4 regions of the Sodalis sp. RH21 genome follow, and region 3 is predicted to be linked to each of the others. Evidence: predicted binding sites of a transcription regulator. Region 3 holds the regulator's gene; each other region holds the start of a gene.
What was found. Region 3 encodes PurR, which represses purine synthesis genes. Its sites were predicted from a motif close to CANGCAAACGTTTGCNTG; they were not measured.
Positions count from the first base shown of each region.

Region 1: purH (bifunctional phosphoribosylaminoimidazolecarboxamide formyltransferase/IMP cyclohydrolase) is a predicted target of PurR. The motif match lies at 1,445-1,462, and genes of this name have one in related genera.
Region 2: ACL2XP_RS24900 (NCS2 family permease) is a predicted target of PurR. The motif match lies at 1,379-1,396, and genes of this name have one in related genera.
Region 4: rbsD (D-ribose pyranase) is a predicted target of PurR. The motif match lies at 1,361-1,378, and genes of this name have one in related genera.

Region 1 covers NZ_CP178732.1:40,917-44,083, forward strand. The annotation lists gene purH (bifunctional phosphoribosylaminoimidazolecarboxamide formyltransferase/IMP cyclohydrolase) at 1-1,325, opposite strand, end outside; rRNA gene ACL2XP_RS00200 (16S ribosomal RNA) at 1,882-3,167, shown strand, end outside.
Region 2 covers NZ_CP178732.1:5,388,843-5,392,009, forward strand. The annotation lists gene ACL2XP_RS24900 (NCS2 family permease) at 1-1,307, opposite strand, end outside; gene ACL2XP_RS24905 (glutathione S-transferase) at 1,530-2,189, opposite strand; gene ACL2XP_RS24910 (TonB-dependent receptor) at 2,359-3,167, opposite strand, start outside.
Region 3 covers NZ_CP178732.1:2,885,845-2,889,011, forward strand. The annotation lists gene ACL2XP_RS13235 (C40 family peptidase) at 1-42, shown strand, start outside; gene ACL2XP_RS13240 (YnhF family membrane protein) at 228-317, opposite strand; gene purR (HTH-type transcriptional repressor PurR) at 568-1,584, shown strand; gene cfa (cyclopropane fatty acyl phospholipid synthase) at 2,038-3,167, shown strand, end outside.
Region 4 covers NZ_CP178732.1:5,919,205-5,922,371, forward strand. The annotation lists gene ACL2XP_RS27365 (sulfate ABC transporter substrate-binding protein) at 219-1,208, shown strand; gene rbsD (D-ribose pyranase) at 1,391-1,810, shown strand; gene rbsA (ribose ABC transporter ATP-binding protein RbsA) at 1,818-3,167, shown strand, end outside.

The DNA of each region.
Region 1 (3,167 bases), 2.8 Mb from region 3:
CCGATGGTCATGTTATCGCGGGCGTAGACAATGGCATTGGATTTAACGAACTTCGCCACTTTCCAGCAAAACAGCGCGTCGCGCAGTTCACTTTCACTCGGCTGGCGCGTGCTGACGATCCGTAAATCCGCCGCACCAACCATGCCCAAATCGCGCTCTTGCACCAGGAGCCCGCCGTTAACCCGTTTGAAATCCAGGCTCGGCACGCGGGCCTGCCAGACGCCGCTGATCAGGACCCGGACGTTTTGCTTGGCGGCCAGGATCGCCAAGGCATCATCGGCAACGGACGGCGCGATAATCACTTCCACGAACTGACGGCTGATAATGGCTTTGGCGGTTGCGGCATCCAGGGGACGGTTGAAGGCGATAATGCCGCCGAACGCCGAAGTAGGGTCGGTTTTATACGCGCGCTCGTAGGCGTCTAGCAGGCCGTTGCCGATGGCCACGCCGCAGGGATTGGCATGTTTGACAATGACGCAGGCGGGCTCGGCGAATTCCTTCACGCACTCCAGCGCGGCATCGGTATCGGCGATATTATTATACGACAGCGCCTTGCCCTGTAATTGCCGAGCGGTGGCCACTGATGCTTCACGCACGTTTTCTTCTATATAGAACGCCGCCAGCTGATGGCTGTTTTCACCGTAGCGCATATCCTGCTTCTTGGTGAAGTTCAGGTTGAGCGTGCGCGGGAAGCGCCCGGAGGGCTCGGTGCCTTCTTCATGATAGGCCGGTACCTGGGTACCGAAATAGTTGGCGATCGTGCTGTCATACGCGGCGGTATGCTCAAACGCTTTAATGGCCAGGTCAAAGCGGGTCGCCAAGGTCAGCGAACCGTCGTGACTATCCATCTCGGCAAGCACCCGCGCGTAGTCGTTGCTGTTTACCACAATAGCCACGTCTTTATGATTCTTGGCCGCGGAGCGCACCATGGTGGGACCGCCGATATCGATGTTTTCCACCGCGTCCTCGCGGGTACAACCCGCGCGCGCCACGGTTTGGGCAAACGGGTACAGATTCACCACTACCATATCAATAGGTTCGATCCCGTGCTGTTGCATGATGGCGTCGTCCTGACCGCGACGACCCAGGATGCCGCCGTGCACCTTGGGATGCAGCGTTTTTACGCGGCCGTCCATCATTTCAGGGAAGCCGGTGTAATCGGAAACTTCAGTCACGGGCAAACCGGCCTCGGCCAATAGCCGCGCGGTGCCGCCGGTAGACAGTAGTTCTATGCCGCGTTGCGCTAAAGACCGAGCGAATTCTACAATACCGGCTTTGTCAGACACACTGAGCAGGGCACGGCGGACAGGACGTGGTTGTTGCATGGCGAATTTATCCCTTGATTGGATAGCTTTAATAAAATCCGGCATGAATTGGCGCTGCTTTCATTAACCTGCCGTCAATTCATGTAAAACCGTAGCGGAGAAAATTTTGCGTGAATTGTAGCGAAAACGATTGCGCGATGCTCGGCAATTTTTGCCTGTCCGCGTTATCTGTGGATAAGTTTGTGCAAAAACAGGTATAAACCCCGGTTTTGCTGTGGAATGCAGCAAACGGTGTTTTTTGCGCAAAATACCTCTTGCGGCTGCGCTCGAAATCCCTATAATGCGCCTCCATCGACCGGGACTGTGAGCAACATCGCAGCGCCAGGAAACGAGTCAGAACGCGGGCCTAAAGGGCTTGACACTGAAAGAGGAAAGCGTAATATACGCCACCTCGCGCCAGACTGATTATAGCGGCGCACTGCTCTTTAACAATTTATCAGACAATCTGTGTGGGCACTCACAAGACGGTATCGAAACACAAAATACCAAGTCTTGAAGAGTGACATACGGTAATTCAAAAGATTAACAGTATGACAATCTTTGAGCATCAAGCTTTTAATTGAAGAGTTTGATCATGGCTCAGATTGAACGCTGGCGGCAGGCCTAACACATGCAAGTCGAGCGGCAGCGGGAAGTAGCTTGCTACTTTGCCGGCGAGCGGCGGACGGGTGAGTAATGTCTGGGGATCTGCCTGATGGTGGGGGATAACTACTGGAAACGGTAGCTAATACCGCATAACGTCGCAAGACCAAAGTGGGGGACCTTCGGGCCTCACGCCATCGGATGAACCCAGATGGGATTAGCTAGTAGGTGAGGTAATGGCTCACCTAGGCGACGATCCCTAGCTGGTCTGAGAGGATGACCAGCCACACTGGAACTGAGACACGGTCCAGACTCCTACGGGAGGCAGCAGTGGGGAATATTGCACAATGGGGGAAACCCTGATGCAGCCATGCCGCGTGTGTGAAGAAGGCCTTCGGGTTGTAAAGCACTTTCAGCGAGGAGGAAGGGGTAGGGGTTAATAGCGCCTATCATTGACGTTACTCGCAGAAGAAGCACCGGCTAACTCCGTGCCAGCAGCCGCGGTAATACGGAGGGTGCGAGCGTTAATCGGAATTACTGGGCGTAAAGCGTACGCAGGCGGTCTGTTAAGTCAGATGTGAAATCCCCGGGCTTAACCCGGGAACTGCATTTGAAACTGGCAGGCTAGAGTCTCGTAGAGGGGGGTAGAATTCCAGGTGTAGCGGTGAAATGCGTAGAGATCTGGAGGAATACCGGTGGCGAAGGCGGCCCCCTGGACGAAGACTGACGCTCAGGTACGAAAGCGTGGGGAGCAAACAGGATTAGATACCCTGGTAGTCCACGCTGTAAACGATGTCGATTTGAAGGTTGTGGCCTTGAGCCGTGGCTTTCGGAGCTAACGCGTTAAATCGACCGCCTGGGGAGTACGGCCGCAAGGTTAAAACTCAAATGAATTGACGGGGGCCCGCACAAGCGGTGGAGCATGTGGTTTAATTCGATGCAACGCGAAGAACCTTACCTACTCTTGACATCCAGAGAAGTTTGCAGAGATGCGAATGTGCCTTCGGGAGCTCTGAGACAGGTGCTGCATGGCTGTCGTCAGCTCGTGTTGTGAAATGTTGGGTTAAGTCCCGCAACGAGCGCAACCCTTATCCTTTGTTGCCAGCACGTAATGGTGGGAACTCAAAGGAGACTGCCGGTGACAAACCGGAGGAAGGTGGGGATGACGTCAAGTCATCATGGCCCTTACGAGTAGGGCTACACACGTGCTACAATGGCGCATACAAAGAGAAGCGACCTCGCGAGAGCCAGCGGACCTCA
Region 2 (3,167 bases), 2.5 Mb from region 3:
AGGTTAAGTTTACGCCATTCGCCGGCAAAAACGCGTCCGATAACCAGCGACCCGAACCCCAGCATGATGCCGGTGACGATATTGCAGGTCAGTACGATAAAGGTCGCGCACAGCAGGCCGGACATGGCATCGACAAAATCGCTGAAATCGAGTTTGGCGACATTGCTCAACATCAATAGCCCCACATACATCAGCGCCGGCGCGGTAGCGTATCCCGGCACCAAATAAGATAGCGGCGACAAAAATAAAATCACCAGGAACAACAACCCGACGATAGTGGCGGTCAGTCCGGTTTTACCCCCGGCGGCGGTGCCGGCTGCCGATTCGATATAGACCGCGGCGGGGGATGCCCCGACCAGGGACGAAAAGATGCTGCTCAGGGAATCCGCCGTCAGCGCCCGGCCGCCGTTGATGATTTGTCCGTCTTTATCCAGCAGGTTCGCCTGGCCCGCCACCGCGCGGATGGTGCCGGTGGCGTCGAACACCGCCGTCATAACCAGCGCCAGCACGCTCGGCAATACCGCCGGTTGCAGCGCGCCTTTAATATCCAGATTGAAAATCAGCGAGTGGCCCTGGCCGTCGGACAAGGTGGGCAGCGCGAATAATCCGCGATAGCTGACGCTGGGATCAAAAATCAGGCCCAACACGGATATCACCACGATGACCAATAAGATCCCGCCCGGCACGCGCAGTTTCTCCAGGCCAAAAATGGCCGCCAGTCCCACCAGCGACATAATCACCGGGAAAGACGCGAAGTCCCCCAGCGCCACCGGGAGTCCTTCAATGGGGTTTTTTACCACCAGGCCGACGCCGTTGGCGGCGATAATCAGCAAAAACAGCCCGATGCCGATGCCGGTGCCGTGCGCCACGCCCATGGGCAAATTGTGCAAGATCCATGAACGGATGCCGGTGGCGGAAATTACGGTAAATAGCACCCCCATCAGGAATATCGCGCCTAATGCCACCGGTACGCTGATATGTTGGCCGAGCACCAGGCTAAAAGCGGTAAACGCGGTCAGGGAAATGGCGCAGCCAATGGCCATCGGCAGGTTGGCCCATAACCCCATCAGCAACGACCCAAACGCGGCCACCAGGCACGTGGCGACAAATACCGCCGCCGGAGGAAAGCCCGCCTTGCCCAGCATGCCGGGCACCACAATCACCGAGTAGACCATGGCCAGAAAGGTGGTCAGGCCGGCCAGCACTTCCTGGCGCACGCTGCTGCCCCGTTCGGAAATGCGGAACCAGGCATCGAGGGCAGAGCGCGGCCTGGTATCCCGGGCGGCCGGATGGGTGGAGCTGGACATATCAAATCCCCTAAAATTATACGCTTATCGTCAAATGAACGGACGCTTCCCCGGAAGCAACCGCGCAGCTCAGCGCAATCGTTTACCCGCTGGCGGCAAAACAGGGCGATGATCGGGCGGGGGAAGCGAGGGCAGGGATTATCCTGCCCGCATAGGGGGGATATCAACTTAAAATTCCACTAGCTGACAAATTATTGATTTGGGTCGGGTAGCGGCTTCCGGTTAGTTTTGCTGTTCGCGTTTTTTGGCCCGTTGATATGCCGGGCGCTGCTGAAGTTTAGCGAGATAGGCTTGCAATGCCGGGTAGCCGTCGATGCCGACGCGCGAAGCCAGGCCCTCCAGCGGAAAGCTCATCTGGATATCCGCCGCGCTGAACCGCTCGCCGGCGAACCATGGGTGCTGGCTTAAATGATTTTCCAGATAACGGCTGTGGGTCAGCAACTGCGGGTCGACATATTTTTGCTGCACCCCTTTACCGAGCGCCGCGCCCACGGGACGTACCAGCAGCGGCACCGGAGCTTTGCCCAGCATGCCGAAAATCAGTTTCATCACTAGTAGCGGCATTAACGACCCTTCGGCATAGTGCAGCCAGTAGCGATACCGAATCCAGCCATCGCCATGGGTATCCTGGGGCGCCAGCATATATGCGCTGTCGTAGCGGTCCTCAACGTAATCGATAATCGCCCCCGACTCCGCCAGGGTCAGCCCGCCGTCGGTGATAATGGGCGACTTGCCCAAGGGGTGGACCCGTTTTAACGATTCAGGCGCCAGCATGGTCTTTTCGCGCTGGTAATAGATAACGTCGTAGGGCAGATCCAGCTCTTCGAGTAACCATAAAATACGGTGTGAACGTGACTTATTCAGGTGGTGAACGGTAATCATCGGGCGCTCCTTCAATAAATTTCCTGCTATTACTGTAGTTCACCCACGGATAGTTCACCTGTGGGTAGTTCATATATGGATAGCTCGCCTGCGGACCGACATCAGCGCCAAAACAAAAAAACCGCACCGGCGTCTGCCGGTGCGGTTATAGGGCGATAAAACACCAGTATCAGAAGTCGACGGTCATCGACACCTTGGCAACGCGCGGCTCGCCCTGGGTCAGGTAACCGCCGGTGGCTGAAGCCCAATATTTTTCATTGGTGACGTTTTCAACCCCGGCACGCCAGATAATATTATTTTTCGGCAAATTCATATTGTAGCGCAGGCCCAGGTCCAGCCGGGTCCAGCCGTCGACTTTCAGGTTATTGGCTTCGTCCGCGTATTGCGAACCGGAGCGAATAACCTTGCCGGTGGCGGTAATACCGGTCAGGCCGGGGATATCATACTCGCCGCCCAACACTACTTGGTAGCGGGGCACGCCCACCGCATCGTTGCCGTCATAACGCCCGTCGTCGGTGCTGGTCATCTCCGGATCCATCCAGGTCACGCTGCTATTTAAACGTACGCCGTAGACCGGTTCGCCAAACAGATTAAATTCAACGCCGCGGTTACGTACTTCGCCATAGTTGCCGTATTCATAAAGATCGCCCACCGGCTTGTAGGCGCCGATGGGTTTTTTGATTTCAAACACCGCCAGCGAACCGGCAACGGTGCCGTAATCCACCTTGATCCCGGCTTCGTTTTGCTTGGACGTTTGGATACCGGCCACCTGGCCGCTGTTGATTACCGTCTTGCCGTTAAAGGTGCCGCCCGCCGTTGCGCCGGCCTGCAAGGCCTCGATATGATTGGCGTAGAACGAGAAATGGTCCCAAGGCTTAACCACCAGGCCAAAGGCCGGGGTCACCTTCATTTGCTCAAAGGAATCCGATTCGCTGCCGTCATAATTGTAGTTGCGCACCACCACGTTCTGGCGGCGTA
Region 3 (3,167 bases):
GTGGGCGCCCGCCGCGTTGTAACGCCGAAGAATATCCGCTAGGCGGGACGCTGCCGCTGTTTACCCGTGATGCGTTAATGAAAAAAGGAGCCTTGGCTCCTTTTTTCATTAACATACGGTTTCATTAACATACGGTTTCATTAACATACGGTTTCATTAACGAGCGGTTTCATCACCAAACGGTTTTATAACTAAACGTTTTATCGACTGGTCGCTCGCTAGCCGGCTTAGTTCATTACGGCGGTAAAGCTGAACACGATGATAACCAATAATGAAAAGACCGTGGTGAGTAATGACATTTTCAAATCGCTATCCATGGTTTGCCCTTATCATGTTGCGTGCCTGTGCGGTGGCCAGGGCGTCAATCAGGTGGTCGACGCGCTTTCGTGATAACGCCATTTTGGCACAATCGCCGCAAGAAAGCTCGCCGTTCGGCAGGCCCGGTTAACATTTAACGCTTTCACTTTGCCGCGGGATCAAGGAAAATTACCGGTTATTGTTATTGCGTCGTAAAGTGCTTGCGCCTTCGACAGGTTTTCATTCAGGGCGTTCAGGAGTATTCAAGGCATGGCAACCATAAAAGATGTGGCGAAACGCGCTAACGTATCGACCACCACCGTATCGCACGTGATTAATAAGACCCGTTTCGTAGCGGAAGATACCAAAATCGCCGTGCTGGACGCTATCAAACAATTACATTATTCCCCCAGCGCCGTGGCGCGCAGCCTGAAAATCAACCGTACCAAATCCATCGGTTTATTGGCCAGCACCAGTGAAGCCCCCTACTTTGCCGAAATTATCGAGGCCATAGAACATCACTGTTTCGCCAGGGGCTATACGCTGATTTTATGCAACTCCCATAACGATCTCGACAAACAGCGGGCCTACCTGGCCATGCTGGCGCAAAAGCGCGTCGACGGCCTGCTGGTGATGTGCGCCGAATATCCGGAACCGCTGCTGGATATGTTGGAAGAGTATCAGCATATCCCGATGGTGGTGATGGATTGGGGCGAAGCCCGCCGTGATTTTACCGATACCATTATCGATAATGCCTTTGCCGGGGGCTACATGGCCACGCAATATCTGCTTAAGCGCGGCCACCGGGCCATTGGCGCGATACCCGGCCAGTTGGCCCGCAATACCGGCGGCGGCCGCCATCGCGGATATTTGCACGCCATGGCCGAGGCGGGAATTCCCCTGACCGACCGGTGGATTGTGCAGGGAGATTTCGAACCCGAATCGGGCTATCTCGCCATGAAGCAGATACTGGCGCAGCCGCAGCGTCCCACCGCGGTGTTCTGCGGCGGGGATATCATGGCGATGGGGGCCTTGTGCGCCATTGACGAGTTGGGACTGCGCGTGCCCGATGATATTTCCCTTATCGGCTATGATAATGTTCGCAATTCGTGCTTTTTTTCCCCGGCGCTGACCACGATTCACCAACCCAAAGAAGAGCTGGGCGAGGCGGCGTTAACCATGTTATTGGATCGCATTACCAGTAAACGGGTAGCCGCCAAAAGCATTGAAGTGCATCCCAAACTCGTTGAACGGCGTTCGGTTGCCGACGGTCCTTTCCTGCCCTAGCCTGCCGGCGCCAGGCTTTGTGCGCTGGCGCGCATGTCTTCCCCGCGTTAGCCGCGTTTATCTCCGTACGGCGCCGAACCGACACAATATATTGCAATTCAATATTTTTTTACCAACTGTTATTGTTTCAGAGAGAAATCATTAAGTTATACTATGAAATACATTGCTATGTTAGCTATTGTCTAAACGGAAATGCAGGCTTATACTCAATATCGTTAACAATTATAACGAGTTGTCTTCTATATTTTTGAAAAGCATGTCGTGTTTACAAGCATGGCATCACCCTTTTTATAAAGCACGCGGCTAACAACCAGTCTTAGCTTTACTTTATATTCCTCTGTTTATGGTGGTACTTCAGACACCACGGATAACCGTGGATTCTTATAAAAGCCCGCAGGCATTGGCTTAGCTTTTCCTGACGGGGCATTACAGAATAAAGGTGATGGAGAAGCTATGAGTTCCTCGTGTGTTGAAGACCTGAGCTTTCATGATAACGCTTGGTATCGTATCGTCCATGAATTGCTCGCTGAAGCCGGTGTTGAAATCAATGGCTCAAGGCCTTTTGATATTCGTGTCAAGAACCCGGGTTTTTTTAAGCGGGTACTGCAAGACGGATCGCTGGGATTGGGCGAGAGCTATATGGATGGTTGGTGGGAATGCGATCGGCTGGATGTTTTTTTCCAACGCGTTCTCAGGGCTGGACTGGAAAATAAACTTCCTCATCATTTAAAGGATACCCTGCGCGTCGCCGCTGCCCGGGTGCTGAACCTGCAATCCAAAAAAAGAGCCTGGATAGTGGGTAAAGAGCATTATGATTTAGGCAACGACCTGTTCGAATTGATGCTTGATCCCTATATGCAGTACTCTTGCGGTTACTGGAGCCGGGCGCAGACCCTGGAACAGGCGCAGCAGGATAAGCTGAAAATGATTTGTGAAAAATTACAGCTAAAACCAGGCATGTCTTTGCTGGATGTCGGCTGCGGCTGGGGAGGCCTCGCGGCTTATGCCGCTAAAAATTACGGCGTATCGGTACAAGGCGTCACCATTTCCGCCGAGCAGCAGAAACTGGCCCAAAAGCGCTGCGAGGGTTTGGACGTAACCATTTTGCTACAGGATTACCGCGATCTGAATATGCAGTTCGACCGCATAGTCTCCGTAGGAATGTTTGAACACGTCGGGCCGAAGAATTACGCCACTTATTTTGACGTGGTCGATCGCAACCTGAAACGCGACGGGTTGTTTTTGCTGCACACTATCGGTTCCAACGAAACGGATATGAATGTCGATCCCTGGATCGATAAATATATCTTTCCCAACGGCTGCCTGCCGTCGGTACAGCATATAGCCCACGCCAGCGAGAAGCATTTTGTCATGGAAGACTGGCACAACTTCGGCGCCGATTACGATCGCACGCTGATGGCCTGGCACGAACGCTTCATCGCCGCCTGGCCGGGATTGGCCGATAAATACTCCGACCGGTTCTACCGGATGTTCACGTATTATCTGAATGCCTGCGCCGGCGCGTTTCGCGCGCGCAATATCCATTTGTGGCAGGTACTCTTCAGCCCGCAAGGCGTTGAAGG
Region 4 (3,167 bases), 2.9 Mb from region 3:
CGCGAATTTACTCTCTCCAGAACGCTATTCACGCCCTGTTTCCCCACCCGCTTAATTCTCCGCGCCTACCCCATCAGCCCGCTCGCGTAGCGTTAATTCCCCGGTTATCTCTTTTACTTATATAAATTACGTTTTTATTCTTTAAATCACGCCGCAATTTCTGACACTCTCTCCTAACGCGATATGCACCTTACACAATACTCTTGGGGAGTGGAACGATGTCGAAATGGCAAGCAGGGCTGTTATTGATTTTATTATCGGGGAGCGCGTTGGCGAAGGACATTCAGCTCCTGAACGTTTCTTACGATCCGACGCGGGAACTGTATCAAGATTACAATGCGGCGTTCAGCAAATATTGGCAGGGCAAAACCGGCGATAAAGTCACGATTCGCCAGTCCCATGGCGGTTCCGGCAAGCAGGCAACCTCGGTTATCAACGGTATTGATGCCGATGTGGTGACGCTGGCCCTGGCCTATGATGTGGATGCCATCGCCGAGCGCGGCGTGATCGATAAAAATTGGATCACGCGCCTGCCGGATAACTCTGCGCCTTATACCTCCACTATTGTTTTCCTGGTACGCAAGGGCAACCCGAAACAAATTCATGACTGGCCGGATCTGGCGAAACCCGGGATTTCCATCATTACCCCGAATCCGAAAACGTCCGGCGGCGCACGCTGGAATTACCTGGCCGCATGGGGATACGCGCTGCATCATAATAATAACGATCAGGCTAAAGCCCAGGATTTCGTCAAATCCGTATTTAAAAACGTCGAGGTCCTGGATTCCGGCGCCCGCGGCGCGACCAATACCTTTGTGGAACGAGGCATCGGCGATGTGCTGATCGCGTGGGAAAACGAAGCGCTGCTGGCCGTTAATGAAGTCGGCAAAGATAAATACGACATCGTCGTGCCCAGCGAGTCCATCCTGGCGGAACCGACCGTGTCGGTGGTCGACAAAATCGTCGACAAACGGGGCACGCGCGATGTTGCCACGGAATACCTGAAGTACCTCTATTCAACGGAAGGGCAGCGCATCGCCGCGAAAAATTATTATCGTCCCCGCGACGCCGCAGTGGCCAAAGAGTTTGCCAAGGAATTCCCGCAGTTGAAATTGTTTACCCTGGCCGAAACGTTCGGCGATTGGCAGCAGGCGCAGAAAGTACATTTCTCCAACGGCGGCAGCTTCGATCAAATTAACCAGCGTTAATTACGGATAAGCGCCGTACTTCATACCGTCGGTGGGTTCCTTAAACAGGGACCCGCCGGTTTTTTTATCTTGCCAGCGAAACGTTTCGATGGCGATCACATTTTTGACTGAATGATCTTGTTTAGCGATCTCTTTTTGATTATTTTCTTCCTCAGCGAAACGTTTCGCTGGGAGAAATGAACATGAAAAAAGGGTTACTACTGAACGCCGACGTCTCCGCGCTCATTTCCCGTTTAGGCCATACCGATGAAGTGGCCATTGCCGACGCTGGCCTGCCCGTTCCCGCCGCCACCCTCAGAATAGATCTGGCGTTGACCCACGGCGTGCCGGCATTTATGCAGGTGGTCGAGGTGGTGACCAGCGAAATGCAGGTGGAAAAGGCCATCCTGGCCCAAGAGATCAAGACCCATAACCCGCAGTTGCATCAGGAACTGCTGGCGCTGCTGTCCCAGCTTGAACAGCGGCAGGGGAATACCATCACCACGGAATATATCAGCCACCAGGCGTTCAAAACGCGCACCGGCCAAAGCCGTGCGGTTATCCGCAGCGGTGAGTGCTCGCCCTTTGCCAACGTTATCCTATGCTCCGGCGTCACTTTCTGAGGTTCTTATGCAACCGTTACTGCAACTGACAGGGATCGATAAATCGTTTCCGGGAGTGAAAGCGCTCTCCGGCGCGGCGCTGGCGGTGTATCCCGGCCGGGTAATGGCCCTGGTGGGGGAAAACGGCGCCGGTAAATCCACCATGATGAAGGTACTGACCGGTATCTACAGCAAAGATGCCGGTACCCTCGCTTTCCAGGGGCACGAAGTGACGTTCAGCGGGCCGAAGGCCTCGCAGGAGGCCGGCATCGGGATTATCCATCAGGAGCTGAACCTGATTCCCCAATTGACCATTGCTGAAAATATTTTCCTTGGCCGGGAGTTTCTTAACCGTTTCGGCGGTATTGACTGGCCGCGGATGTATAGCGAAGCGGACCGGCTGCTGGCACGGCTGAATTTACATTACAGCAGCCACCGGCTGGTGGGGGATTTGTCGATTGGCGATCAGCAAATGGTGGAGATCGCCAAGGTGATCAGCTTCAAGTCCCAGGTCATTATCATGGATGAGCCGACGGATGCCCTGACCGATACGGAAACGGCATCGCTGTTTAGCGTTATCAATGAACTGAAACAGCAGGGCTGCGGCATCGTTTATATTTCCCATCGGCTAAAAGAGATTTTTGAAATCTGCGACGATGTGACGGTTATGCGCGACGGCCAGTTTATCGCCGAGCGTCCGGTAAGCGAATTAGAAGAAGACACGCTGATTGAAATGATGGTGGGCCGCCGTCTGGAAGAACAATATCCGCGTATCCATATGGACCCGGGGGCGGAATGCCTGGTGGTGAGCCATCTCTCCGGCCCAGGCGTGTTTGATGTCAGTTTTACCCTGCGCCATAGCGAAATCCTCGGCGTGGCCGGGTTAATGGGCGCCGGTCGCACCGAGCTGATGAAAACCCTGTATGGCGCGGCCAAACGCACCGGCGGCGCCGTCATGCTCGACGGCCGGGCCGTCGTCGCCAGGACGCCGCAGGATGGGCTGGCCAACGGCATCGTATACATCTCCGAAGATCGTAAACGCGATGGCCTGGTGCTGGGCATGTCGGTGAAAGAAAACATGACGCTGACCGCCCTGCGCTATTTCAGCCATCAGGCCGGTTGGCTGAAGCATGCCGATGAACAGCAGGCGGTAGGCGATTTTATCCGTTTATTTAATATCAAAACGCCGTCCATGGAACAGCCTATCGGCCTGCTCTCTGGCGGTAACCAGCAAAAAGTCGCCATCGCCCGCGGGTTGATGACCCGGCCCAAAGTGCTGATCCTCGATGAGCCGACCCGCGGCGTCGATGTCGGCGCCAAAAAAGAAATTTATCAATTAATCAATCAGTTCAAGCAAGAGGGGCTGAGCATCATTCTG